Linked DNA regions of Peribacillus sp. FSL E2-0218. Each later gene encodes a partner of the first gene's protein in a complex. Links are inferred from orthologs where the notes say so. Each region holds a gene or a part of one and is shown in the gene's direction. Other genes may lie near its edges. The genes, in order: MHI53_RS15215 and smc.

What was found.
Region 2: the proteins of MHI53_RS15215 (region 1) and smc are in contact, whole or in part, in a crystal structure (PDB 3ZGX), measured with the Bacillus subtilis proteins. The link is inferred for Peribacillus sp. FSL E2-0218 from one-to-one orthologs.

The regions. Positions count from the first base shown.
Region 1 is NZ_CP150304.1:3,166,050-3,180,451, reverse strand. What follows is about bases 7,192-10,173. They hold MHI53_RS15215 (segregation/condensation protein A), read left to right. Parts: upstream 7,192-8,289; coding sequence 8,290-9,057; downstream 9,058-10,173. Other genes in these bases: MHI53_RS15200 (YpuI family protein), read left to right, coding at 10,120-10,173; MHI53_RS15205 (hypothetical protein), read left to right, coding at 9,681-10,097; scpB (SMC-Scp complex subunit ScpB), read left to right, coding at 9,044-9,625; MHI53_RS15220 (YjcZ family sporulation protein), read right to left, coding at 7,980-8,072; MHI53_RS15225 (DUF309 domain-containing protein), read right to left, coding at 7,284-7,820. In the rest of the region: MHI53_RS15265 (NCS2 family permease), read left to right, coding at 1-520; MHI53_RS15260 (stage V sporulation protein AA), read left to right, coding at 658-1,281; MHI53_RS15255 (stage V sporulation protein AB), read left to right, coding at 1,271-1,693; MHI53_RS15250 (stage V sporulation protein AE), read left to right, coding at 1,734-2,339; MHI53_RS15245 (spore germination protein), read left to right, coding at 2,296-3,780; lysA (diaminopimelate decarboxylase), read left to right, coding at 4,068-5,396; MHI53_RS15235 (DUF1002 domain-containing protein), read right to left, coding at 5,484-6,353; more of MHI53_RS15230, read left to right, coding at 6,911-7,191; more of MHI53_RS15200, read left to right, coding at 10,174-10,605; MHI53_RS15195 (superoxide dismutase), read left to right, coding at 10,729-11,604; ahpC (alkyl hydroperoxide reductase subunit C), read left to right, coding at 12,042-12,605; MHI53_RS15185 (FAD-dependent oxidoreductase), read left to right, coding at 12,721-14,367. UniProt on the Bacillus subtilis protein: Participates in chromosomal partition during cell division. May act via the formation of a condensin-like complex containing Smc and ScpB that pull DNA away from mid-cell into both cell halves.
Region 2 is NZ_CP150304.1:1,682,038-1,695,012, forward strand. Bases 1-4,091 are described here. They hold smc (chromosome segregation protein SMC), read left to right. Parts: upstream 1-327; coding sequence 328-3,891; downstream 3,892-4,091. Other genes in these bases: rnc (ribonuclease III), read left to right, coding at 1-307; ftsY (signal recognition particle-docking protein FtsY), read left to right, coding at 3,918-4,091. Also shown: more of ftsY, read left to right, coding at 4,092-4,937; MHI53_RS08130 (putative DNA-binding protein), read left to right, coding at 5,971-6,303; ffh (signal recognition particle protein), read left to right, coding at 6,315-7,655; rpsP (30S ribosomal protein S16), read left to right, coding at 7,809-8,081; MHI53_RS08145 (KH domain-containing protein), read left to right, coding at 8,095-8,325; MHI53_RS08150 (YlqD family protein), read left to right, coding at 8,549-8,935; ribosome maturation factor RimM, read left to right, coding at 8,946-9,464; tRNA (guanosine(37)-N1)-methyltransferase TrmD, read left to right, coding at 9,464-10,198; rplS (50S ribosomal protein L19), read left to right, coding at 10,329-10,676; lepB (signal peptidase I), read left to right, coding at 10,898-11,458; ribosome biogenesis GTPase YlqF, read left to right, coding at 11,476-12,348; MHI53_RS08180 (ribonuclease HII), read left to right, coding at 12,529-12,975. UniProt on the Bacillus subtilis protein: Required for chromosome condensation and partitioning.

The DNA.
Region 1 (14,402 bases):
TGTGACGGAGCAGGCTGGGCTCACGAAGGACGGTAAAATCCCACGCGCCAAGAAGGCATTTTTGGGTGATGCAATTGCAACGACAGTGGGCTCCATGTTTGGTACAAGCCCATCGACTGCTTACGTTGAATCGAGCACGGGTGTGGCTGCAGGCGGGCGTACCGGTTTAACGGCAACAGTCGTGGCAATCCTGTTCGCTGCTTCGATTTTCTTTTCTCCTCTTATATCTGCAATCTCGTCAGTTGCTGCGATCACGGCTCCTGTTTTGATTATCGTCGGATGCTTCATGATGGAAGGTTTGGCGAAAGTCAATTGGAAAACATTCGATGAGGCATTTCCGGCGTTTGCGATCATTTTGACAATGCCGCTTACGTCAAGCATATCGACTGGGATAGCAATTGGGTTCATTACCTATCCACTTATGAAGCTTTTCAGCGGAAAAGGGAAATCGGTTCATCCGCTCATTTATATTTTTGGAGTAATCTTTTTGGTGCAACTCATTTTCTTCCCTACTCATTAATTACAAAAAAGACATGCTGTCATTGCAGCGTGTCTTTTTTTTGTAATTAGTAATATATGGACATGCGTCACTTCCTGCATTTTCATTCTGCTTGGAATCCATACTACTATCATAAGGAAATAAAAGGTCGGGATGTGATGAACGTGGCGGTTGTATATATCAGGATGAGGAACCGTGTACAAGTAAATGGAAATCAGACGGTGAGGATAAAAGATATAGCAAGGATAATCGGGCCTGAAGATGAAATTGGAATGATTGAAGAAATCTTGTTACTGACCGTCAAGAAGGAAGACAGGAATATCATCGTCATCGATCTGGCCCAAGTGATCATGGCCATTCGAAAAGTGGATGCATCCATTGAAGTGGAAACCTTCGGGCCATCCCAAACGATCATCGAAATCATTCTCACGAAGAAGAAAATGTCATTTCTCACATTCGCGCTAGTTTGGTTCTTACTGTTCATCGGCGGTGCGATGACCATCATGAATTTTCATGTGGATGTCAGCATGGGGGAAGTGCATCAAAAAATCTTTACGATCATTACGGGGAAAGTGGAGGAAAAACCGTTATTGATCCAAATTCCATATAGCTTTGGTCTTGGGATAGGGATGATTTTATTTTTCAATCATTTCTTTAAAAAACGCTTCAATGAGGAACCTAGTCCACTCGAGGTTGAAATGTTCAACTATCAGCAGGACTTGGACCGTTATGTCACCATGAATGAAAACAAGGAGAACGTGCGTCATCTTGATGACAGGTAGAATTATCTTTGGGATTTTTGCCGGTTTAGCCGGTGGTTTCGCGACAGGTGCAGGTTTTGTAGCGTTTTTAACTGTACTTGGCGTGATTCCGAGACTGACTCAGCTGACAAAAACAATGAAAATGATCCATTACTACGAAGGAGCCATCATCGCCGGTGTTGTCGCGGGCACATGGTTCGGACTACAAGAGACGGAGTTTTTCCTGCCTCCATTCTTATTGATTCCGATCGGATTGGCTGACGGGGTCTTCAATGGGATGCTGGCAGCTGCCCTGACCGAGGTTCTCAACGTTTTCCCCGTTTTGTCAAAGCGAATCGGCATTCAAGAGAAAATCATTTATCTATTGATGGCACTCGTTTTGGGAAAGATAGCCGGGTCGTTATTTCAGTGGATTTATTTTGTCGATATGTAAATTTTTCAAGTAACTATTCCTGATGAAAGGTAGGCCCAAGATGGTGACCAAACGAAATGTGATATTGATTACCGATGGAGATGAATATGCGAAACGGGCCGTGGAAATTGTAGCCAGGGAAATTGGGGGGCGATGTATCTCCATGTCCCAAGGTAATCCATCACGATATACGGGCTTGGAGCTAGTTGAATTGATTAAAAAGGCGAAGTATGATCCGGTATTGGTCATGTTTGATGATAGCGGCTTTATCGGGGAAGGATCCGGTGAACAGGCGATGAAGGTGGTTGCCGGGCATCCCGATATGAATGTCCTTGGAGTGATAGCGGTCGCTTCAAAGACTAGAAGGGAAGAATGGACCAAGGTCGATGTCTGTATCGATCGTGATGGGAATTTGACACCGAATGGCGTCGATAAGTTCGGTGCCGAGGAATTCGAGTTGGGAAAGATTACAGGAGATACGGTGTATTGCATCGATGGCTTGCATGTCCCGATCGTAGTGGGGGTAGGGGATATCGGTAAAATGTCCCGCCAGGATGACTGCAAAAGGGGTGCACCGATCACGAAGCTAGCGGTGGAAATCATTTTGGAAAGGAGTGGTCATGATGTCTTCAGAAAAACCGCAAAACATGAAACCGATTCCGAATAAGGTAGCGGAAGTAGACGCGTACATGAAAGAGAGAGTGGGTCTTGGCGTCAGCTTTGACTTGGGCGTAAGAAAGATCAAAGTCTTAAAAAAAGATGTACACCTTTACTATATAAACGGTCTGACCGATACGGAGTACATCATAGAAATCCTTGACTCGCTGATCCATAATAAAAACACGGAAATCATGACTACGAAGATTTTTGATGTAGTCAAAGGGTTGCTCGTTCACCAATCCGTTGAAGAAATAAGCACGATGGATGAGCTTGTCGATCAAGTATTATCCGGTTTGATCGTCATCGTTGTCGATGGTAAACCAGTAGGCTTGGTCGTAGATGTCAGGAGTTATCCCGGAAGACAGCCTGAAGAACCGGATACCGAGAAAGTCGTTCGCGGTTCCCGGGATGGTTTTGTCGAAAACATCATCGTGAATACGGCAATAACGAGACGAAGAATCCGGGATGAACGATTGCGCTTTGAAATGCTGCACGTTGGCGAACGCTCCAAAACGGATATTTCTATTGGATACATTAAAGGGATCGCCGACCCCGATTTGATCGATATCGTTCGTAAGGAATTGGAAAGCATTGATGTCGATGGATTAACGATGGCTGATAAAACGATCGAAGAGTTCATCGTCAAGCAAAGATATAATCCATATCCGCTCGTCCGGTATACCGAACGTGCCGATGTTGCGGCAACGCATTTACTTGAGGGGCACGTCCTGATCTATGTGGATACCTCCCCGAGTGTCATTATCACCCCGTCTACTCTTTTCCATCATATGCAGCATGCTGAGGAGTATCGGCAGGCACCCGCTGTTGGAACGCTGGTACGCTGGACACGTTTTTTCGGGATTTTCGTTTCGCTATATTTGCTGCCGATTTGGTTATTGTTTTGTTTGGAACCGTCGCTTTTGCCGGAGAAGTTCGAGTTTATCGGACCGAACGAAAAAACGCATATTCCCATTGTGGTCCAAATCTTCATTTCCGATATCGGGATCGAGTTCCTGAGGATGGCAGCCGTCCACACCCCGACGCCGCTTTCGACGGCAATGGGCTTGGTTGCGGCAGTGCTCATTGGGCAAATAGCGATAGATGTCGGCCTATTTGTCCCAGAAGTGGTCCTCTACGCTTCCGTGGCGACAATCGGCACCTTCGTCACCCCAAGCCTGGAACTCGGTGTGGCGAATAAGATTTCCCGTCTGTTCTTGCTGGTGTTGGTCGCTTTGTTTAAAGTGCCTGGCCTAGTCATTGGCATCACGCTCTACATTATTTTATTGACGGGCATTAAAGCTTTAAATACACCGTATTTATGGCCGCTTATCCCATTTCAACCGAAGGCTCTGTCACATATAATATTCAGAAGACCTTTTCCAGGATCAGTGGAGCGTCCAAGTATTGTGCATCCCCAGGATAAATATAGGCAGCCGAGAAAACCTTAAGGTTGATGTTGTCGAAAAGTTGTGGTAATTTAATTTTATTCGGATAAAGCGGTAAAGTTAGGTTTCACAGACAGATAGAGCCTTCATGACTCTTTGACGTTAAACCAATGGCTTTCCCTTCGAACTACTTAGCAGTCATAGATAACAATACTTAAATGGGATGATCGATTGATTCGGATGAGGCTTGTCGATATGGAGGACCCTTCACGAGCATAAGGGGTTCATCATTAGAGGCTGCCTCATTTCTTATTAATCTTTAGTTTCTAAGTCAGGAAGGTGAGGCTATCATGCATTTGTACGGAACCAGCGGTGTCAATGAGCGGGGGCATCTGGAGATTGGCGGAGTGGACACGATCGAGCTGATCGAGCAATTCGGGACACCGTTATATGTTTATGATGTAGAACTGATACGTGAACGGGCAAGGGGGTTCAAAAGGACTTTTGAAGAATTGGGGATTTCAGCACAAGTTGCTTACGCAAGCAAAGCCTTCTCTTCGATTGCCATGATTCAGTTGGCAGATCAAGAGGGACTTTCTCTCGATGTTGTCTCGGCAGGGGAATTGTACACGGCCATTAAGGCGGATTTCCCGACTGAACGCATCCATTTCCATGGAAACAACAAAAGTGAAGAAGAGCTACATATGGCTTTGGATTATAGAATTGGCTGTATAGTAGTCGATAATTTTTCAGAGTTGACCCTTTTAGAAGAGATTTGTACAAACCGTGAACAAAAGATGAAGATCCTTCTTCGTGTTACACCGGGAATCGAGGCCCATACGCATGATTATATCTTGACAGGGCAGGAAGATTCCAAATTTGGTTTCGATCTCATTAATGGCCAGGCGGAAGACGCCCTTAGACAAGCGCTACAGAGCGAATGGCTGGAGGTCCTGGGTCTGCACTGCCATATTGGATCGCAGATCTTTCAAACGACAGGCTTCTTGCTTGCTGCACAAAAAATCATCGGCAAGCTTGATAGCTGGCATGGCTCGATAGGGTATCAGCCAAAGGTTTTGAACCTCGGCGGCGGCTTCGGGATTCGCTATACACAAGAGGATGACCCGCTTCCGGCTTCGCAATATGTCGAAGAGATCGTTAGGGAAGTCCAGAATTTGGTTGCTGATTCTGATTTGCAAATGCCGGAAATCTGGATTGAGCCTGGCCGGTCATTGGTCGGGGATGCGGGTGTGACTTTATATAAAGTGGGCTCTGAAAAGCAAGTGCCCAATGTCCGTAAATATATTGCGGTGGATGGAGGCATGAGTGACAATATACGTCCAGCTCTTTATGAAGCCAAGTATGATGCCATTTTGGCAAACCGGCCGCTTGATCCTGTAGAAGAAACGGTATCGATCGCTGGTAAATGCTGTGAAAGCGGGGATATGCTGATTTGGGATTTACCTTTGCCAAAAGCTGGGCGCGGGGATGTGTTGGCAGTCTTTTGTACAGGGGCATATGGATATTCCATGTCCAATAATTACAATCGAATTCCAAGACCGGCTGTCGTTTTTGTTGAAAATGGGGAAGCACGGCTTGTCATCAAACGTGAGACCTTCGAGGATCTTATTCATTTGGACTTGGCCCTTCATGAAGCGGCTGTCACGAACAAAGAATAAAAAAGAGGCGGCAAAAGCCAACCTCTCAAGCTGTAGGGAAATCCGATAATAATGGGTTTCCCTGCAGTTTTTTTCATTTGGTTAAAATCAGTTGAAAAGTGATTTGATAGCGTCTATTAAACTGCTGAAAACTTCTTTCAGTTTATCCAAAAATGATTGGCCTTCTTCGGATTCAAGAAACTGGGATAGCTTATCTTTTGCTGCTGTTAACTGATCCCCGACCGCGTTCCAATCAATGTTCAATTCTTTTAGCTTGTTGAATAGGTCAATAAGACTTTGAATTTGGGCATCATTCAAGGATATTCCAAGTTCTTTCGCCGAAGATTCGACCACATTGCGCACTTCTTCGGTATTGGCTGGCGGATTTTCAGCCATATTCTCTTTAATTTTCGTTACCAGTGCAGATGCTTCCTCTGTACCGATTTCATCCCCCAATTTGGCCGTTTTCACCATTTCTTCATTGGCGGCCTGCTTCACGTCTTCCGGAATCTTCTTATCCGAAGACAGCTCATATGCTTTAATGACACCTGTCAAAGCTGCTGTACCGGAAACGGGAATCGGCGCCGTTACATAAACGGTAGCATCTTTCACTCCAGCAGTGGCCAAGGCATTGATGTACATTTCATCGGTGACCCAGTTAATGTTTTTCGACTCAAGTTTGAGGCCAGTGCCCTTTTCCTCCAATGTAATGGCGGAAGAGGAAATCGCCTTTGTACCGATTAACCGGCTGGCGATATAATCTCCTAGATATTCATGTTCCTCCGCATTCGTAACGGTTAGAACCTCTACATCTTTGGGGGCTTTCATTTCCGACAAAATCATATTCTTTTGTTCATTTGACAAGTTTTCTCCAAGAGTGACGATCATTTCACCGACAGCTGCATCTGCAAAAGCCTTATATGGCAATAATAGACAAAGCAATATGGTCAAAATGACCCATTTATTCATTTTTTTCATCGTAATCCTCCTTAACATTTTCCTGCTGAATTCAAATCTTCATCTAAAGGGATGCGCTTTAAATGAAGATTCATAGTATTGGACGAAACAAAGGACAGAAAAGATACATATTTTCATAAAAAAATATTCTCTAGCCGAAAGACTGCCCATGAATTCTCAAGGCACGACGGTAGCTTTTGTCCCCAGCATGCCCGATATGAACGAAGAGCACTTTATCAATGTAGTAAAATCGAAGCAAGATTGCAAGGGATATTTGTCAGATTGTGTTAAGTTATAGTAAAATGAATTCGGTATTCGAAAATTTGTACCGTTCATAAAAGGAGTATGGGATGACGAAACGGAATAGGACTCTTTTACTTATGATGCTTGCAACCGCTTTAATTTGGGGGATTGTTTATTGGCTATTTATCGCGTAGTACATAGCACAAGGCATATCCATAAATCAAGTGCTGAAAGTGATGTTGAAACGAACGAGGTTTTTATGTATGATGGAAATGTTATAAATTCAAAGCGAATCAGGTAGATAATAAAAACGTTATTTAGTAACGAGGGATATTATGTTGATTAAGTATAAGAAAAGCTATGAGAAGTTTGCCATGGGATTATTATCTTTCATGCCAAATGAAAAAGAGATAAAAGTGCTCCGGAATACCATGAAGAATTATGAAACAGCTGATAATCTACAGCTGTTCTTATGGAAAGATGAAGAAATTACAGGTTTGATCGGAATAGAGATTTCTCAACAACACATTGAGATACAACATATATCTGTAAATCCATCTTTTCGGCAGCAAGGAATCGGTAAAACGATGGTCAGGGCTATTAAGGAGCAATATCCTGACAAGGAATTAAAGGCAAACGAATTTACGGAGAGCTTTCTTGACCGGTGTGAAGAGGTCTGAATGGGAAAGTGAGAATGGAGGGCCGCCTTTAAGGGCGGTCCTCCGTTTTTGATTGTCGCAGGGATAGTTGCCGGGCCCTTTCAGAAATGACATCCGATCGATCACGGAGCAGATGCTTATGGATTAAAGCTGCATTACCCATGTCGCTTTTCCTGCACCATATGTATCCTTCCTTCACGCACATGGACTGGCATATCTCGATCAACCGAAGATCGGCAATCGGAAGGCTGATGCTTTCATATGGGCTTCCGGATAGCATCCGTTCATGGATAGCGCCGAGCATCTTCAACAGTTTTTCGGGATCAAGTCCCAAATTGAGGAGCTCAGGCTTTTTAGCATGGAGATTTGCAATCGCTTTTGCCATTGTCCGAGCTGCCCCTTTTTTATTTCCCCTTCGATCATGGTACAGGGCAACGGCTATTTGGATGAGGCCGACCCAATGGGAGTCACGCTCCTTTGGGGCGGTTTCCTTCCAATATTCCTCGAGAATTTCATGACATTCGAAGTAATCCCTTGAACCGTGGAAATGGACCAGGAAAGAAAGGTAGTCTTCCGCGTAATTCATTAGGAGCCCCCCTTTTATTTGATGAATCACATAAGGACATGATGCCAGTTTCAAAGCATAACAATCTCGAAGTATCTGTCTAAGTGTAGCATAGAATTTTTTCTTGGAAAATAAAGAAAGCCGATTGCTAAGCAATCAGCTTGATTCATCAGCCTTCCATTAACACCAAGAAGCACCGACGATAACTAACAAAATGAACAATACTACGATAAACGCGAATCCGCCGCCGTTTCCGAAACCACCTGCACCCATAATGAGTACCTCCTTTGTGTTCTGCTATTCTTACATTTCTAGGTTATGTTGGTTTTAAGAAAGTGATTGGGCATAGACCCAATTGTTTCAAATCCGTTTAAGAACTTTCTAAGTCCCAAAATTATTATTATTGGATAAAGGCCGGCAATCCACTATACTTGAATAGTAAAAGAAAAGAGCCTAATCTAGGCCAATTAGATTTAAATGGGGTAATTTAATGGGTTATAATATAAAAATTGATGCGTTCGAAGGTCCGATGGATTTACTCCTGCACTTGATTAATCGCCTGGAAATAGATATCTATGATATTCCGATGGCTGATATTACAGATCAATACCTAGGTTACATCCATACGATGCAGCATCTTGAATTGGATGTCGCCAGCGAATACTTGGTAATGGCTGCAACACTGCTTGCCATCAAGAGTAAAATGCTGCTGCCAAAGCATGAAGATGAACAGTTGATCGATGAAGATGGGGAACTATTTGAAGAAGATCCACGGGATGAGCTTGTGGAGAAACTATTAGAATATAAAAAGTATAAACATGCCGCAGAAGAGTTCAAAGAGCTGGAGGAAGAACGCAGCTTGATGTTCACGAAGCCTCCAAGTGATTTATCGGTGTATGCCAAGGAGGCTGAAAGCGATAAACAGGAATTGAATATAAGTCTATATGATATGCTGGGAGCCCTGCAAAAACTGCTCCGACGGCAAAAGATACAAAAGCCGCTTTACACGAAAGTGACAAAACAAGAGATATCGATAGAAAAGCGGATGGATGAAATCATGTTGGAGCTACAATCGATCAAAGGGAGGAAGAGCTTTTTCGAACTGTTCCCTGTTCCGGTTAAAGAACATATCGTCATCACCTTTATGGCGGTGCTGGAACTGATGAAGCTGAATGAAATCATCGTTGAACAGGAAGATAATTTTTCCGAAATCATGATTGGCGCTAAGGAAGGTGTAGAGACAGTTGGAAGTTATTAATTGGAAAGGGATTCTTGAGGCATTGCTGTTTGCTGCTGGAGATGAAGGACTCTCCGTCAAACAGATTGCTTCTGTCCTCGATATAACGGAATTTCAAGCAACGGACATCGTTGAAGGGTTGAAGGAAGAATATGTAGCGGACGTACGCGGGATCCAGGTAATCGAAATTGCAGGTGTTTATCAAATGACGACAAAAAAGGAACACTCGGATTATTTGAAAAAACTAGTAGAAACATCAAGCACCCAAGGCTTATCACAGGCAGCTTTGGAAACACTCGCGATCGTTGCCTATAAACAGCCGATCACCAGGGCGGAAATCGATGAAATTCGCGGTGTGAAAACGGATCGTCCGATCCATACACTGGTCACGAAAGTCTTGATTAAAGAGGTCGGCCGTGCGGAAGGGTCGGGTAGGGCTTATTTGTATGGTACGACAAAGGAATTTTTGGATTACTTCGGGCTCAATTCCATTGATGAGCTGCCGTCTCTTGCCGATCCATCCGATGAAAGCTTTGAAAATGGTGAAGCGGATTTATTCTTTGAAAAATTTCAGCAAACAATCGAATAACATTTTCCCTTAAATTGTGATAATATAGAAAAAAATGAATGCGGGGGGATTGCAGGTGAGGATTGTTGCATGCAATGGATTTGGGCTTGAAAAGGAAAAGTCGAATTCGCCTGAGGAATTTTTTAATCGATCCGTTATACAATACATAAAGGATGGAGAAGAAAAGGCATTGAATGTCCTTTATCTACGTTATTTTGACGAGATGGTCACGCAATGGACGCCCTATCATGCCAATCCTGTATTCCAAACCCCAAAAAGAGAGATTTTCATGGCTGATCTCATCGCACTAGTCTGCTTACTCAGAGATCAAAGCTTGTTGAACCGAAAACGGTTGTATATAAATTCAGAAAAAGAGTTAGCTGGTTACTTCGAAAATATCGATTTTCAAAAATTGGAGAAAGTGTTTATATCGATTGACCAAGCTAAACCATATGATATAGAAACACCTGTTGACTATTATATTCAATCTTAAACATTTTGAGGAGGGTTCACGGTTGGGGAATACATTGGTAAAATCTCAGCTTGAGGATGTAAAAAGCTTTTTAGAAGTGACAGTGGCTCAGCTAGAGGAATTTATGAATGAGACGACCTATTCTAAGCTGCAAGCGGAAAAAAGCGGCGATGAAATGTACTATAAAGGGGTCCTTTCTAGTTTAAGAAGAATGCTTGTCAGTTGTGAAGAGGGCTTGGAAGCCTGCCAAATCGTCCTGAAAAATGAAAACTTCAATAAGGCTGCAGCCGAAAAAACGCTTTATCGAGTCTATCATCAATGTATCGAAGAATACTTTTCCCCAAAATCAGATCGCTGGTTCGAGGACAGCAGATCGGCTTACACAGGAAAGAATTCGATCAAATTCCACAAAACCGTACCGGACAGCATCATATCGATCCTGAAGGCCTTAGAGGGCGGTTTCCAGTCGATGCGTGAAGAGTTGGAGTTTTATGAAACGGACTACCGCACGAAAATGTTACAGTCATGATAAAAAACAGCAAGGCTCACAGGCCTTGTTGTTTTTTTTATTCATAAAATGGAATCTCCGCCTAATCGAAACATAAAATACGTTGATGATTTATGTGCAATAAGGCTACAAGGAGGCGCAAAGATGTCTGAAGTAAGAGAGTATGCCAAAGAGGTAAGTGATTGGATTGATGAAATCATGGAATACCTCGAAAAAATCGATATCACGGATTCGTCATTGCTATCAAATATTGAACGGCTTTCCCAGTGGACCAAGGATTTGGATGAGGAAGAAATGGATTATGAGGATATGGCCGAGATTGAAGAAGAAATGTCACGCGTTTACGCTGAAGTTGAACAAATCGCTTTGGAATTCAGGAGCAAGGAAAGGCAATCCGTCCCTATCGGGCAGCATACACTCCCGCCATTGCCTTATCCCTATGATGCGTTAGAACCGACGATTTCGAGGGAAATCATGAGGCTGCATCATGATAAGCACCATCAATCCTATGTTGATGGTTTGAATAAAGCGGAGCTGATGATGGAAAAAGCGAGGGAAACGAAAGATTATGCCTTGCTGAAGCATTGGGAAAAGGAAGCAGCCTTTCATGGGTCGGGTCATTATCTCCATACATTATTTTGGGAAGAAATGATTCCAGGAGGAGGCGGGGAGCCAAAGGGGGATTTACTTAAACGGATAGAGAAGGATTTTGGAAGCTTTGCGGCCTTTAAAAGCCATTTTAGCGAAGCGGCCAAACAGGTTGAAGGTGTTGGCTGGGCAATTTTAGTCTGGGCGCCACGGGCGCGGAGGCTTGAAATTCTACAATCGGAGTTGCATATGGTCCTGACGCAATGGGATACGATTCCAATCCTTGTTCTTGATGTGTGGGAACATGCCTATTACCTTCAATATAAAAATGATCGAGCGAGCTATGTGGATAAATGGTGGGATGTGGTGAATTGGCCGCAAACGGCGGTGAGGTTCTCCGAGGCGAAGAAGCTTATCTGGAAAAAACAATAGCGGAAACAGCATGAAAGGAAGCTGCGATCAGCAAAAAAAGGAGCCGGGCCGTGATGGTTCGGTTTTTTTGCTTTGGTATTTCGAATCATTTATGGGGAAAATGGGAAGGTTATAAAAGAATGACCTGGCCGGTTCATTTGATTGGTGGGTCTATTGATTCTCATTTGGGAAAGTATATTAGTTTGAAAAGGAGGCAGTGGCAACTTTCAAAATAATGAGTTTGAGTTTCGATATTACCTTGAGATAGTATTGAGAATGTATAAAATGAGCCAGTTTTATGTACGCTGGGTAAATAAACTCAATAAATGTATATCAATATATAAACTGTGACTAATTTGTGAACATGAAAATTATTAAGGGATATTTATTGACTAATTTCTATTTAATAATTATTATAAATAGGAGCAGATAAAAAAAAGCCATTGGAGGAATTCAATATGTCATTGATTAACAAACAAGTTGAAGATTTTAAAGTACAAGCTTACCATGCAGGAGAATTCAAAGAGGTTACACTTGAAGATGTTAAAGGGAAATGGGCTGTATTCTTTTTCTACCCAGCTGACTTCTCATTCGTATGTCCAACAGAATTAGCTGACCTTCAAGATAACTATGAAACATTCAAGGAAATCGGTTGTGAAGTATACTCCGTTTCCACAGATACTCATTTCAGCCATAAAGGATGGGCTGACGCTACAGATACAATCGGTAAAATCCAATACCCAATGTTAGCTGACCCAGCAAACGTATTATCCCGTCAATTCGGTGTATTGATTGAAGAAGACGGTCTGGCACTGCGCGGGACTTTCATCGTCAACCCAGAAGGACAAATCAAAGCATACGAAATCAATGACCTAGGAATCGGCCGTAATGCAGAAGAGCTTGTCAGAAAAGTGCAAGCTGCACAATTCGTAGCTGAACATGGAGATAAAGTGTGCCCTGCTAAATGGACTCCAGGTGAAGATACATTAGAACCGAGCTTAGACCTAGTAGGAAAACTTTAATTTTTAACGGGACGAAACAGCATTAAAGCAAAAGGCACTTACCTAAAATAAGTGCCTTTTGTTTTTCAATATAATCGGATGGACGCGAAATTAATTTACAGCAAGGAGCACAAAAATGAAAAACATATATGATTTATTGATTATTGGCGGCGGCCCTGCAGGCCTCTCAGCTGGCGTTTATGCAGGGAGAGCCAAATTGAAGACCATCATTCTTGAAAAAGGGACCGGGGGCGGACAAGCTGCAACTACATCGGAAATAGCCAACTATCCTGGTATCCGCCATATTTCCGGCCCGAGGTTAGTGGAAGAAATGAAGCTTCAAAATGAAGACTTTGGCGTGGAATTCGCAAAAGCCGACGTTACGGGCGTCGATTTCTCCGGGGAGGTAAAAGTCGTTAAAACCCTTGGCGGAGACTACCATGCCCGCGCGATCATCATCGCAACAGGTGCTTCACCGAGAACACTTGGATTTCCGGGTGAAGAGGAATTTACAGGACGCGGCGTAGCTTATTGCTCAACGTGTGATGGTGAATTCTTTGATGGGCTGGAGGTTTTCGTTATCGGTGCTGGATATGCAGCTGCCGAAGAGGCCATCTTCCTGACCCGCTTTGCTACGAAAGTTACCATAATTGCCCGGGAATCAAGCTTCACTTGTGCCCCGTCGATCGTGGATAAAGTAATGGCAAATGATAAGATTGAAGTGAAATTCAATACGGAAATCCTTGGTGTATATGGAGACGGGATGATTCAAAGTGCCCGCTTCATCAATAATAAGACCAAAGTGGAATTTGAATATATGGCGAAAGAAGAAGATAATACATTCGGAGTATTTGTATTCATAGGATATGAGCCGAAAACGGAAATCTTCCGCGGTCATATCGAAATGGACCATGCAGGTTACATTCTTACGGATGATGATATGAAGACGACTGTGAATGGGGTATATGCGGCTGGTGACTTAAGGCCAAAATCCCTGCGCCAGATAATCACGGCCGTATCTGACGGTGCGATTGCGGCAACGGATGCTGGCAAATATATCGCCGAGGAAAAAGATCGCTTAGGCATCAAGGATGAGCCTGAGGTGGAAAAACCGGCGAAGAAGGAACAAGCTGCCGTCCCGGCTGGGAAGAGCGCATTATTAAGTGATGCATTGCGCGGCCAATTGAAGGGAATCTTCGGCAAGATGGAGAGCGACGTTACATTGGTATCCATCGTGGATGAAAGTTTGCCAAAGTCAGTGGAATTGCGTGACTTCTTACTGGATGTTGCCGAACTAGGTGACAAGCTTCATCTTGAGTTGTTCTCGAAGGGCGAGAATAAGGAAATTGAGGAAAAAATCAATGCTGATAAATTCCCTGTCGTTTCCCTCCTGAATGCGAGCGGTGAATACAGCGGGGTCAAATACCACGGTGTACCAGGCGGGCACGAATTGAATTCGTTCATCTTGGCCATCTATAACTTGGCTGGTCCTGGTCAGGCTTTGGATTCAACGGTATTGAATTCGATTAAAGGAATCAGTAAAAAAGCGAACATTAAGGTTATGGTTTCATTGGCGTGTCATTATTGTCCGGATGTTGTGGTCGGTGCACAGCGCATTGCAATCGAAAACCCTAATGTTGAAGCGGAAATGGTCGATATCAGTAATTTCCAGGAAATTAAAAAGAAATATAAAGTCATGAGCGTTCCGGCTATGATCATCAATGATGAAGAAGTCGTATTCGGTGCCAAGAAAATCGATGAAATCGCTGCATTATTAGTATAATAGAAAAATAATTCGATAGGGGCTCCTATCGTTTC
Region 2 (12,975 bases), 1.5 Mb from region 1 along the record:
GTTGGAGTCGGTTGTGCAGTTTTTGAATAATGTTGTGTTTCCGAAGATAGACGAGGGTGCTTTTTCTCATGTGATGGATTATAAAAGCCAGCTTCAAGAGCTGATCCAGCGTGATGCTATCGGTGTCCTGCAATATAAAATCCTGCAGGAGAAAGGGCCGGCCCATAACCGGGAGTTCGTTTCCACCGTCTCTTTGAACGGGGTAGAGCTCGGCACTGGTTTAGGAAAGTCCAAAAAAGAAGCGGAGCAGCATGCAGCCGAGCATGCATTGATCGTCTTAAAAGAAAAAAATCAACAAGATAGTTGAACAGTAGAGGAGGAAAGGTCATGTTCCTCAAACGCTTGGACGTTGTAGGATTTAAATCTTTCGCAGAGAAGATATCGATTGATTTTGTACCTGGTGTCACGGCAGTGGTTGGACCGAACGGAAGCGGTAAAAGCAATGTGACCGATGCAGTCCGATGGGTACTTGGAGAGCAGTCTGCGAAATCGCTTCGTGGCGCAAAAATGGAAGATATCATTTTTTCGGGGAGTGACACGAGGAAAGCGTTGAATTTTGCAGAAGTATCCTTGACCCTTGATAACGAGACCAATTCCCTGCCGATAGACTTTCATGAAGTAAGCGTGACGAGAAGGGTATACCGATCGGGAGAAAGTGAATTTTTCATTAATAATCAAGGATGCCGCTTGAAAGACATCATAGATTTGTTCATGGATTCAGGCCTTGGCCGTGAAGCGTTTTCGATAATCAGTCAGGGGAAAGTCGAAGAAATCCTAAGCAGCAAAGCAGAAGAAAGACGTGTGATCTTTGAAGAAGCAGCAGGTGTCCTCAAATATAAAACAAGAAAACGAAAAGCGGAATCGAAGCTGACTGAAACACAGGATAATTTGAACCGTGTCCATGATATCCTCCATGAATTGGAGGGGCAGGTTGAACCCTTAAAAATCCAATCCTCCCTTGCCAAGGAATTTTTGGAGAAAAAAGACGAGCTTGAACAAATTGAAGTTGCTTTAACCGTGTTTGAAATTGAAGAACTTTATGAAAAATGGGAAAAGCTGTCCCATGATCTAGAAAAGCATAATGAAATGGAGCAGCAAATGGCAGGGCAGCTTCATGAACGGGAAGCGCATCTCAAAAAGCTCCGGGATAATCTGGCTACGCTCGAAACATCAATCAATGAGCTTCAGGAGATTCTCCTGAACGCGAGTGAGGAACTTGAAAAGCTTGAAGGCCGTAAAGAAGTATTGAAGGAACGGAAAAAAAATGCTGCCCAAAACAAATCACAGCTTGAAAGAGCGATCGTGGAAGGCGAGACCATGGTCAAGCGCCTCTCTGTCCAACAGCAAAGTGAAAGGGAAATCCTCCATGCGCTGCATTCGGAAGTGAACGGCATCCAGGAAACCTTATATGAAAAACAAAAAAGCCTGGGGCTTTTCAATAGCGATATCGAAGCCGTGATTGAAGCGAAAAAAAGTGATTATATTGAGTGGCTGAACAAGCAGGCAACGGCCAAGAACGAAAAACAGTATCTGCTTCAGCAGCTCACGCAGCAGGAGCATAAAAACGTTAAACTGGATTCGGAAAATGAAAAGTTCCTAATTGAAAGAAATGATATCACCGCAAAAAAACGGGAGTATTCACAGCGGATGGACAAGGTGACCAAGCAGCTTGAAGAGCATGTCTCGGTTTTCAGGAATCAGCAGAATAAACTGGATGCGGCTAAAGATGTGTATCAAAAGCAAGAAACCACTCTTTATAAAGCTTATCAATTCCTTCAACAGGCCAAGTCTCGCAAAGAGCTTCTTGAAGAAATGGAAGAAGACTATGCAGGCTTCTTTCAAGGTGTTAAAGAAGTTTTGAAAGCGAAAGAAAAGCTTTCAGGCATTGAAGGCGCAGTCGCAGAGTTGATAAAGGTGCCAAAGGAGTATGAAACGGCCATCGAAACGGCCCTGGGCGGAGCGATGCAGCATGTTGTCGTCGAACGCGAAGAGCATGCACGTGAAGCCATTTCCTTCTTGAAGAAGAATAGATATGGACGTGCTACGTTCTTGCCGTTATCCGTCATAAAGGCAAGGGAAATTTCATCAAGTCAATTATCGATGCTGAAAAGCCATGCAGCATTTGTCGGGACAGGCTCCTCTTTGATCCAATATGATGTCAGGCATGCTGCAATCGCCGAAAACCTGCTAGGAACGGTCATCATCACCACCGATTTAAAGGGTGCGAACGACCTGGCCAAAATGATGCAGCATCGCTTTCGTTTCGTAACGCTCGAAGGCGATATCGTCAATCCAGGCGGTTCAATGACTGGTGGGGCGCTAAAGCAAAAAACGACCTCTCTGCTTTCAAGGAAGACCGAATTGGAAGAACTCCATCAAAAACTTTCCGCAATGGAAGCAAAAACGAACCAGCTGGAAAAGCAGGTCAAACAGCTGAAAGTGGATGTCGGTGTTCAAGAGCAAACGCTTGAACAAACGAGAAAAACGGGGGAGGATCTCCGGTTACAGGAGCAAACCCTGAAGGGCGAACTGCGTGAAGTCGAATTGCAGGAAAGAAACGTTAATGACCGGCTTCACCTGTATGATTTGGATAAAAACTCTTATTTGGAAGAGCAACAACAAAAAATGGCCAGATTGGAAGAGTTGGAAGAGTTATTGAAGTCATGCAAAACGGAAATCGAAGCGCTTGACAAGTTGATTTCAGACATGACAGCACAAAAACAATCTCAACAATCTTCAAAAGAAAGTCTTGCTGAAGAAACGAATGAGCTAAAGGTAACACTGGCGTCCAAGCGTGGGCTGCTGCAAAACCAAAAAGAAAAATTGGAACGCATTGAATTTGATCTTGCAAAGGAAACGAGCAAGCTTGCCGAAAATAAAGATGACTTGGGGCTTCTGACAAATGAAATGACGGACAGTTCAAGCGGCGAAGAGACACTCGAGGATATGGCCCAGCAAAAATTGCTTGATAAAAACGGGGCCATTGAAGGGATTGCCAGTAAAAAACAAGAGAAAAATGAGCTTCTTTCACAAGTTGAAACGCTTGAATTGGCCTTGAAGGAAGAAAATAGGGTTTATAAAGGCGTTATCGAAGTGATAAAAGATGAAGAGGTCAAATTAACTCGGTTGGACATGGAACTTGAAAATCGCCTTGACCATTTAAGGGAAGAGTATACGCTATCCTATGAAGGGGCCAAGGAACGGTATCCATTGATGCTCCCTGTAGAAGAAGCACGCAAAAAAGTGAAGCTCATCAAGCTGGCGATCGAGGAATTGGGGACGGTCAATCTAGGTGCGATCGAGGAATACGCCCGTGTAGCTGAACGCTATGAATTCCTGATGAGTCAAAAGGAAGATCTCCAACAGGCAAAAGACACATTATTCCAAGTCATAGATGAGATGGATGATGAGATGAAACGTCGCTTTGCTGATACCTTCTATTCGATACGGGAGCAATTCGAACAGGTGTTCAAAGCTTTATTTGGCGGGGGAAGAGCGGAGCTGAAGCTGACGAATCCCGATGATCTGCTGCATACAGGGGTAGATATCATTGCACAGCCACCAGGTAAAAAACTGCAGAACTTAAGTCTTTTATCCGGGGGAGAACGGGCACTGACGGCAATTGCCCTATTATTCTCCATCCTGAAAGTGAGGCCGGTGCCTTTCTGTATCCTTGATGAGGTCGAGGCAGCACTCGATGAGGCGAATGTCGTCCGGTTCAGCCAATTCTTAAGGAAGTTCAGCAGGGAAACGCAGTTTATCGTCATCACCCACCGGAAAGGTACGATGGAAGAGGCTGATGTCCTCTACGGGATTACGATGCAGGAGTCAGGTGTGTCCAAGCTTGTTTCTGTCCGGATGGAAGAGTCGGAAAACTTTATCGAAGTGTAAATTCATGAATGAGAGGAAGTGGGACAATGAGTTTTTTCAAGAAGCTAAAAGAGAAGTTTACGACCCAGGAAGAGAAGGAAAAAGAAATAGAGGTACAAGAAATCTCCATAGGGGAGAAATTCAAGCAAGGTTTGACGAAGACGAGGAATTCCTTTACTGGAAGAGTTAATGAGCTTGTTGCCCGTTACCGGAAAGTGGATGAGGACTTTTTTGAAGAACTTGAAGAAATCCTGATTCAAGCTGACGTGGGCTTCGACACCGTCATGGAATTGATCGATCAATTAAAAACGGAGGTCAAACTCCGCAATATCTCGGACACACGGGAAGTGCAGTCTGTCATTTCAGAAAAGCTTGTGGACATCTACCAAGGTGATGACGGTGATACCTCAAGCCTGAACATCCAAGAAGAAGGTTTGACGGTCATTTTGTTTGTCGGTGTGAATGGGGTAGGTAAAACGACGACAATCGGTAAACTTGCTCATAAGTTCAAGAGTGAGGGTAAATCGGTTGTACTGGCAGCGGGGGATACATTCCGTGCTGGCGCAATCGAACAGCTTGAAGTATGGGGGGAGCGCGTCGGTGTCAGTGTAATCAAACAAGGTGAAGGGTCCGATCCCGCTGCGGTCATGTTCGATGCCGTTCAGGCTGCCAAGGCAAGAAAAGCGGACATTCTGATATGTGATACGGCCGGACGCTTACAGAACAAAGTGAACTTAATGAAGGAATTGGAAAAAGTGAAACGCGTAATCGAACGCGAAGTACCGGGTGCCCCACATGAGGTGCTCCTTGCCCTTGATGCAACAACCGGACAAAATGCCCTGATTCAGGCCAAGACATTCAAAGAAGCGACGAATGTCTCGGGAATTGTTTTAACAAAGCTAGACGGCACGGCAAAAGGCGGAATTGTTTTGGCGATTCGCAATGAGCTGGCCATTCCCGTTAAATTCGTCGGACTTGGTGAAAAAATGGACGACCTTCAGGAATTCGATGCCGAAAAATATGTTTACGGCCTATTTGCTGATATCATTGATAAAGAAGAGCTTTGAATATAACTTAGTAAGCCGGAAGAGATTATTCTCTTCCGGTTTTTTGTTGATACTATAGTATTTAAGGGAAAAACCATTCACCGTTTTATAAGTAGGCGAGGAAACATTTTGAGCAAATATGAGATTGAAAAATAATACGCCAACGTTGGAAGAATACATATATTTGTGTGCTTCTGTGGGATGGGCCGATTATATGAATTTTGAAGCGGAGGAAATATTACTAAGGAACTCCATCCACTGCCTTACAGTCAGAGATCAAAGTCATGTTGTGGGCATGGGGCCGTCTATTTCTATGTTCAAGATATCGTGGTTCATCCAGATTATCAGAAAAAAGGTATTGGAAAGGAGATCATGGATCATTGGGTGGGGTACTTGAATACCCATGCGCCAGATAAGGCATTTATCGGTTTGTTTGCTTCGCACGGTAAACACTCTTTCTATGAAAAATATCGTTTTAAAGATTATTCTCCTAATATGATGGGGATGTTTACTGTAATTTCAAGATAGATATATTTTAAAAATCGGACATGACTGTCGATCAAAGCATCGGATATCGAAGACAAGCGTTTTAACCGTCCATATAGCTGCTCCAGAGGGGAATGGCTGATCTTTAGACTTATTTCCTTTTATGGAGCCTATCGTCGCCATAATGAAGAAATGGACGCACTTCCTCTCGACGGTCAATTTTAAAAGAAGAGCAGGAATGGTCACGATAGGGGTAGCCGCCGCTGTCCTTGGAGGCAATCGGCCGGACACACGCGGATTCAAAACACAGGGAAACCTCGGCGTCTTTCCGACCTTTCCCTGTTTATTTGTGCAATTGAAATTTGGCTTACACAGGCATTATTTGCAGATGAAAAGATGGCAAGTTAAACTTAAAAACAGGCTGAAGCGGCGTTTAAAAGCGAGAAAAAGAAAAAAAAGGATCGGCTCCAAGCCAGTGGTAAGGAGTTTAGCTTGACATCAAATAAACAAGACGATACAATATAAACTTGTAAAGGGTTTTCACTTAACAGCAGGGAGGCTTGCTAAGATGCTTGAAAAGACAACGCGGATTAACTATTTGTATGACTTTTATCAATCGTTGTTAACAGAGAAGCAGCAGAGCTATATGTCCCTCTACTATCTGGATGATTACTCTCTTGGGGAGATTGCCGATGAATACGAAGTGAGTAGGCAGGCAGTCTATGATAATATAAAAAGAACAGAAGCGATGCTTGAGGAATATGAAGCAAAGCTATTGTTATTTCAAAAATTTCAAGAGCGTAACCAGTGGATTGCGAATATGAAGGCACTCATTGAAAAGGATTCCTTTTCGAAGGAGAAGCTGCTTGATGCAATCACGACGCTTGAGAAGTTGGATTAGGAGGCGGCAATATGGCATTTGAAGGATTGGCCGACCGACTGCAGAGCACGATGCAAAAGATCCGCGGAAAAGGGAAGGTCAACGAAGCAGACGTAAAAGAAATGATGCGTGAAGTTCGATTAGCCCTGCTTGAAGCGGACGTTAACTTTAAAGTCGTGAAGGATTTTGTAAAGCGTGTAAGTGAACGTTCGGTAGGTCAGGAAGTGCTGAAAAGCTTAACCCCCGGTCAACAGGTAATTAAAGTAGTTAAGGAAGAATTGACGGAGCTGATGGGCGGCGAACAGAGCAAGATTGCCGTAGCCTCGAAGCCGCCGACCGTCATTATGATGGTTGGGCTTCAAGGGGCGGGTAAAACGACGACCACCGGAAAGCTTGCCAATCTTCTTAGAAAGAAATACAACCGCAAGCCATTGCTCGTTGCGGCTGATATTTACCGTCCGGCGGCGATTAAGCAGCTTGAAACACTTGGCAAACAATTAAGCATGCCTGTTTTTTCCCTTGGTGACCAAATCAGTCCTGTTGAAATAGCGAAACAGGCGATTGAAAAAGCGAAGGAAGAACATCATGATTATGTTTTGATCGATACCGCAGGCCGTCTTCATGTTGATGAAAACTTGATGGGCGAACTGAAGGATATTAAAGAACTGACAAAACCGGATGAAATCTTCCTTGTGGTCGATGCGATGACGGGGCAGGATGCGGTCAATGTAGCCCAAAGCTTCAATGATCAGCTCGGCCTGACTGGAGTCGTCTTGACGAAACTCGATGGGGATACACGCGGTGGTGCGGCACTTTCGATTCGTTCAGTCACGAACACGCCGATCAAATTCGTCGGTATGGGGGAAAAACTGGATGCACTTGAGGCATTTCATCCAGAACGGATGGCGTCAAGGATCCTCGGCATGGGCGATGTATTGACCCTTATCGAAAAGGCACAGGCCAATGTCGATGAAGACAAAGCGAAAGAATTAGAGAAAAAGATGCGTACAGCGACTTTCACCTTTGATGATTTCCTTGAACAGCTTGGTCAGGTGCGGAATATGGGACCGCTTGATGATATTCTGAAAATGATTCCTGGTGCGAACAAAATGAAAGGGATGGACAATCTTCAAATTGATGACAAGCAGATCGGTCATGTTGAAGCCATCATCCGTTCCATGACGACCCATGAAAAGGAACATCCAGAAACCATGAATGCATCCCGCAAGAAACGGATTGCCAAAGGCAGCGGCAGATCGATTCAAGAGGTGAACCGTTTATTGAAGCAATTCGAAGAAATGAAAAAAATGATGAAACAGGTCACGAACATGCAAAAAGGAAAGAAAAAGGGATTCAAATTCCCGTTCATGTAAGGGTTATTTCAAGTCGAAACGAAGCGGAAATACAGGCTGAAGCCATGTAGTTCAACACTTTTTTCGCCTGTTAAGAAAAAAACCTTTACAAACATACAAGACATTTGATATCATACTATCTTGTGTGAAACTATTCGGAGGTGCTTATTTAAAATGGCAGTAAAAATTCGCTTAAAACGTATGGGAGCTAAAAAATCTCCTTTCTATCGTATTGTAGTTGCAGATTCCCGTTCACCACGTGACGGACGTTACATTGAAGTGGTAGGAACTTATAACCCGGTGACTCAACCAGCTAAAGTTGACATCAACGAAGAGCTTGCTCTTAAATGGTTACAAGATGGAGCTAAACCATCTGATACAGTTCGTAACTTATTCTCAACACAAGGCATCATGGAAAAATTCCATGTTGCAAAAAACAGCAAGTAATCGACGGTAGTTGATGAAAGCATTAATTGAAACGATTGTTTCAGCGCTTGTGGATTTTCCCGAAGAAGTCACTGTGACCTCAAAGGAAGAGTCCGACCGGATTGTCTATATCCTCTCCGTTCATAAAGAGGACATGGGCAAGATCATCGGGAAGCAAGGGCGTGTTGCTAAGGCGATTCGGACTGTAGTATATGCAGCAGGATCTTCACAGCAGAAGAAAATCTATTTGGAGATTTCCGAATAAGGAGGGCTAATACCCCTCCTTTTTTTGCACTTCAAGAAAGTGAAATCCCGGCTCCCCGCACTTCTGAAAATGGTCCGGAGATAAACTTTACGCCTTTTTAAGACGCATCTTTTATCGATATACGTTATACTTAAGGGAATGACCCCCATTATTCAAAAAGATTACCCCATCATACATATTTTTTGAAGGAAATAAGAAATCATAGATAATAGGAGGTGCTGGAATGAAAATTCTCCAAAATGTAATCGTTAACCAAGTATTAACGGAATCCAGCAAGAGTCAGCTCCTCGAGAATTACAAATCAAAACGCCTTCAGCTTCAAAAAGAGAGTGAACAACTCCGATTTGAGCTGAAAAAGCTTGAAAAAACAAGAAATCTCCAGCCTGCCAGTCTCCGTGCCCATTTCGAAAAAGAGATAAATCAGAGGCAGGAAAAAATTAAACTGCTTGAATTTCAGATGGAGCAGCTGGAGATCCTTCCCGCCGGAAGCGAATTGAAGGAACGGGAAGTTCAAAGTATCATTGATGTGGAAATCGGGGCAGATTGGGACGAAATAATGGCAACGAAGACCATTGTCATTAAAGATGGAATCGTCTCGGAAATTCGTTAGAGGTGAAAGAATGGAAAACTGGTTTAATGTAGGTAAAATTGTCAACACCCATGGTTTATTAGGAGAGGTCCGGGTCATTTCTTCAACAGACTTTCCGGAAAAACGCTACAAAGTGGGGAATACCCTGTATTTGTTCAGGGATACGGAGAAAAAGCCTATGCCGCTTGTCATCAGGTCCCACCGCACCCATAAAAACTTTAATCTATTGACGTTCGAGAACTATTATAACGTGGGTCAAGTCGAGGCTTTTAAAAACGGGGTCCTGAAAGTCAAGGAAGCACAGCTTGGTCCATTGGACGAAGGCGAGTTCTACTTCCATGAAATCATCGGCTGTGCGGTATTTACGGATGAGGGCAGTGAAATAGGGGAAATCGTTGAGGTGCTGACGCCAGGTGCCAATGACGTATGGGTCATAAAGAAAGCCGGAAGCAAGGATATTTTGATACCGTATATTGATCAAATCGTCAAAGAAGTGGATATATCCGCCAAAAAGGTCATCATTACGCCGATGGAAGGACTTTTAGATTGATGAAAATCGATGTACTTTCGCTTTTTCCGGAAATGTTCGAAGGCGTGTTCGGCTCGTCGATTCTAAAAAAGGCTTCCGAAAAGCAGGCTGTCAGTTATAAGGTGACCAATTTCCGGGATTATGCCGATAATAAGCATTCGACGGTGGATGATTATCCTTATGGCGGAGGTGCCGGGATGGTGTTGAAGGCACAACCGATTTTTGATGCCGTGGAAGCTCTTAAAGGACAAGCTGAACAAAACCCCCGGGTGGTCCTGCTTTGTCCCCAGGGAGAGCGTTATTCGCAGAAAAAAGCTGAAGAGCTCGCTAAAGAAGAACATCTCATTTTCATATGTGGACATTATGAAGGATATGATGAGCGCATTCGTGAGCATGTCGTAACGGATGAAATATCAATCGGTGACTTTGTGCTTACAGGTGGGGAACTGGGCGCGATGGTCATTATTGACAGCGTGGTCCGCCTGCTGCCTGGTGTTTTAGGAAATGTAGACTCCCCGATCCTTGATTCCTACTCTTCTGGTTTGTTAGAGCATCCCCATTATACTAGACCTGCAGATTTCCGGGGAATGAAAGTGCCCGATCCGCTCATATCCGGAAATCACAAAAAAATCGATGAATGGCGGATGAAGGAATCACTGCGCAGAACGTGGACGCGGCGTCCCGATTTGCTCGAGAGTTATGAACTTTCGGATCTTGAGAAAAAATTATTGTCCGAGATTCAAAAAGAAGACTGATCCCTATTGCATCGACGTTTGGAATATGATAGGATATACCTTGTGACTTGGGCAAAATGCTCAGTCTTATAACGATGTTCCGCTGCAAACATTCAGTATTTGCAAGAGCGTCCAGGAGGAGTTGGAAACGATGCAAAACATTATTAACGAAATTACAAAAGAACAACTTCGCTCAGATCTTCCATCATTCAGACCTGGTGACACAGTACGTGTACACGTAAAGGTTATTGAAGGAACTCGCGAACGTATCCAGTTGTTTGAAGGCGTTGTAATCAAACGTCGTGGCGGCGGAGTCAGTGAAACTTTCACAGTTCGTAAGATCTCTTACGGCGTTGGAGTTGAACGTGCTTTCCCTGTTCACACACCAAAAATTGCAAAACTAGAAGTTATCCGTCACGGTAAAGTACGTCGTGCGAAACTTTATTACCTACGCGAACTTCGTGGTAAAAAAGCACGTATTAAAGAAATTCGTCGTTAATCCTTCGAATATCTCCATACGGGTTTACCATGATCCACATAAGGTGAATAACCAAACAGTATCATGCGAAAAGGGAGCTTGTTCATCAGGCTCCCTTTTTGCACTTGATGAAACTCATGAATGCTCCAAGTGGGTGAAAATCCATATGGAATCCTGCTCGCTATAGCTTCCGCGACATGTTAAAATGGTTGTTGATATGCATTCTAAAAGGGTGGGTAAGGATGGCGAAAAAGAAAAATGAATTGTGGGAATGGACAAAGGCGGTCATAATCGCGGTCATAGCTGCGACACTGATTCGGTATTTCCTCCTGGCACCTATTGTCGTGGACGGTAATTCCATGATGCCGACATTGAAGGACACGGACCGCATGATCATTAACAAAATCTCCTATTCGATCGGTGAACCGAAAAGATTCGATATTATCGTGTTTCATGCTCCAGAGGGCAAGGATTACATAAAGCGGGTCATCGGATTGCCAGGCGAAAAGGTAGAATATAAAAACGATACACTTTATGTGAATGGAAAAGCTTACGCTGAGCCATACTTGGATGAAAATAAAAAGAAATTGATTGATGGCGGTGCTTTGACGGAGCCATTTACATTAAGCGAGGTCATAGGCCGGGAAACGGTTCCTAAGGGCCATCTGTTCGTCTTGGGGGATAATCGCCGGCTAAGCAAGGACAGCCGTTATGATAGCGTAGGCGTCGTTCCTTACGATAAAGTGTTAGGAAAAACTAAATTAGTTTATTGGCCAATCGAAGACTTTCGATTGGCGGAATAGTAGGAAGGTTGATTCCATTGACAATACAGTGGTTCCCTGGCCATATGGCCAAAGCGAGACGGGAAGTAACGGAAAAATTAAAACTGATCGACATCATTTTTGAACTAGTGGATGCCCGTCTTCCGGCATCATCAAGAAATCCAATGATAGATGAGATCATACAGCATAAACCGAGGGTCATCCTTTTGAATAAAGCGGATATGGCTGATCCGGCAAAAACGAACATGTGGCTGGATTATTATAAGTCACAAGGGAAAACGGCCATTGCGATTAACTCGCAGGCAGGGAATGGATTGAACCAGATCACGGCTGCCGCAAAAAAACTTTTGAAAGAGAAGTATGACCGGATGGAGTCAAGGGGAATCAAGCCGCGGGCGATCCGTGCGATGATCGTGGGAATTCCGAACGTTGGGAAATCAACGTTAATCAATCGACTCGCCAAAAAGAACATTGCTAAAACAGGGAATACACCCGGTGTAACCAAAGCGCAGCAGTGGATAAAAGTCGGCAAGGAAATGGAGCTGCTTGACACGCCGGGAATCCTCTGGCCTAAATTCGAGGATCAGGAAGTGGGCTTGAAGCTTGCGTTAACCGGAGCGATCAAGGATACGATTCTAAACCTGCATGAAGTCTCCTTATACGGGCTCCGTTTCTTGGAAAAGGAATATCCGGATAGGATGAAATCACGCTATAACCTTGATGAAATTCCTCAAGAAACGCTCGAACTCTTTGATGCCGTCGGAAAGTTCAGGGGATGTTTAGCTTCTGGTGGGTTCATTGATTATGATAAAACCGCGGAGTTGGTCGTACGTGAAATCCGTTCGGAAAAGATGGGGCCACTTACGTTTGAGGTACCCATGGACTATGAAGAGGATGCCATTACGGAATAATCTGGCGTGGAGATTGAAAATGCTGGCTGAGTTTTGAAGACAGTAAGTGAAAAATGGGTGATACGGAGCTGGAGTTGGATATCAAGATGTTTTTTGATGTCTCTTTTCCGCTCCGTATTTTTGTTTAGGCTGTAAGCGGGAAGCAAGACTGCCGATAATGAAGATGATGGGTGATGAATGATGAAAACTTCAATGAGTATAAAAGATATATCTGCAAAATTAAAGGCAATCAACGATCCTGAAGATTTATTTTTGCAAGAATGCTTGGATGACGGCAGAAAGGGAGTCACCGACTTAGTGAGCAAGTGGCAAAGGAAGTATGAAAAAGCGCAGCAGGTGAAGAATGCATTCATGGAAATGACGGAGTTTGAAAGGCAACTTCGAGCACAGGGGTTTTCCATTCTCGCTGGCATCGATGAAGTGGGGAGGGGGCCGCTTGCAGGACCGGTTGTGACGAGTGCGGTCATCTTGCCTGAATCCTTCTATTTGCCAGGGCTGAATGATTCCAAAAAGATTCCGGAGTCCAAGCGGGAACTGTTTTATGAAATGATTTATAAAGAAGCCCTGTCCATTGGGGTCGGTGTTGTACATAGCGATATAATCGATGAAATCAATATATATCAAGCT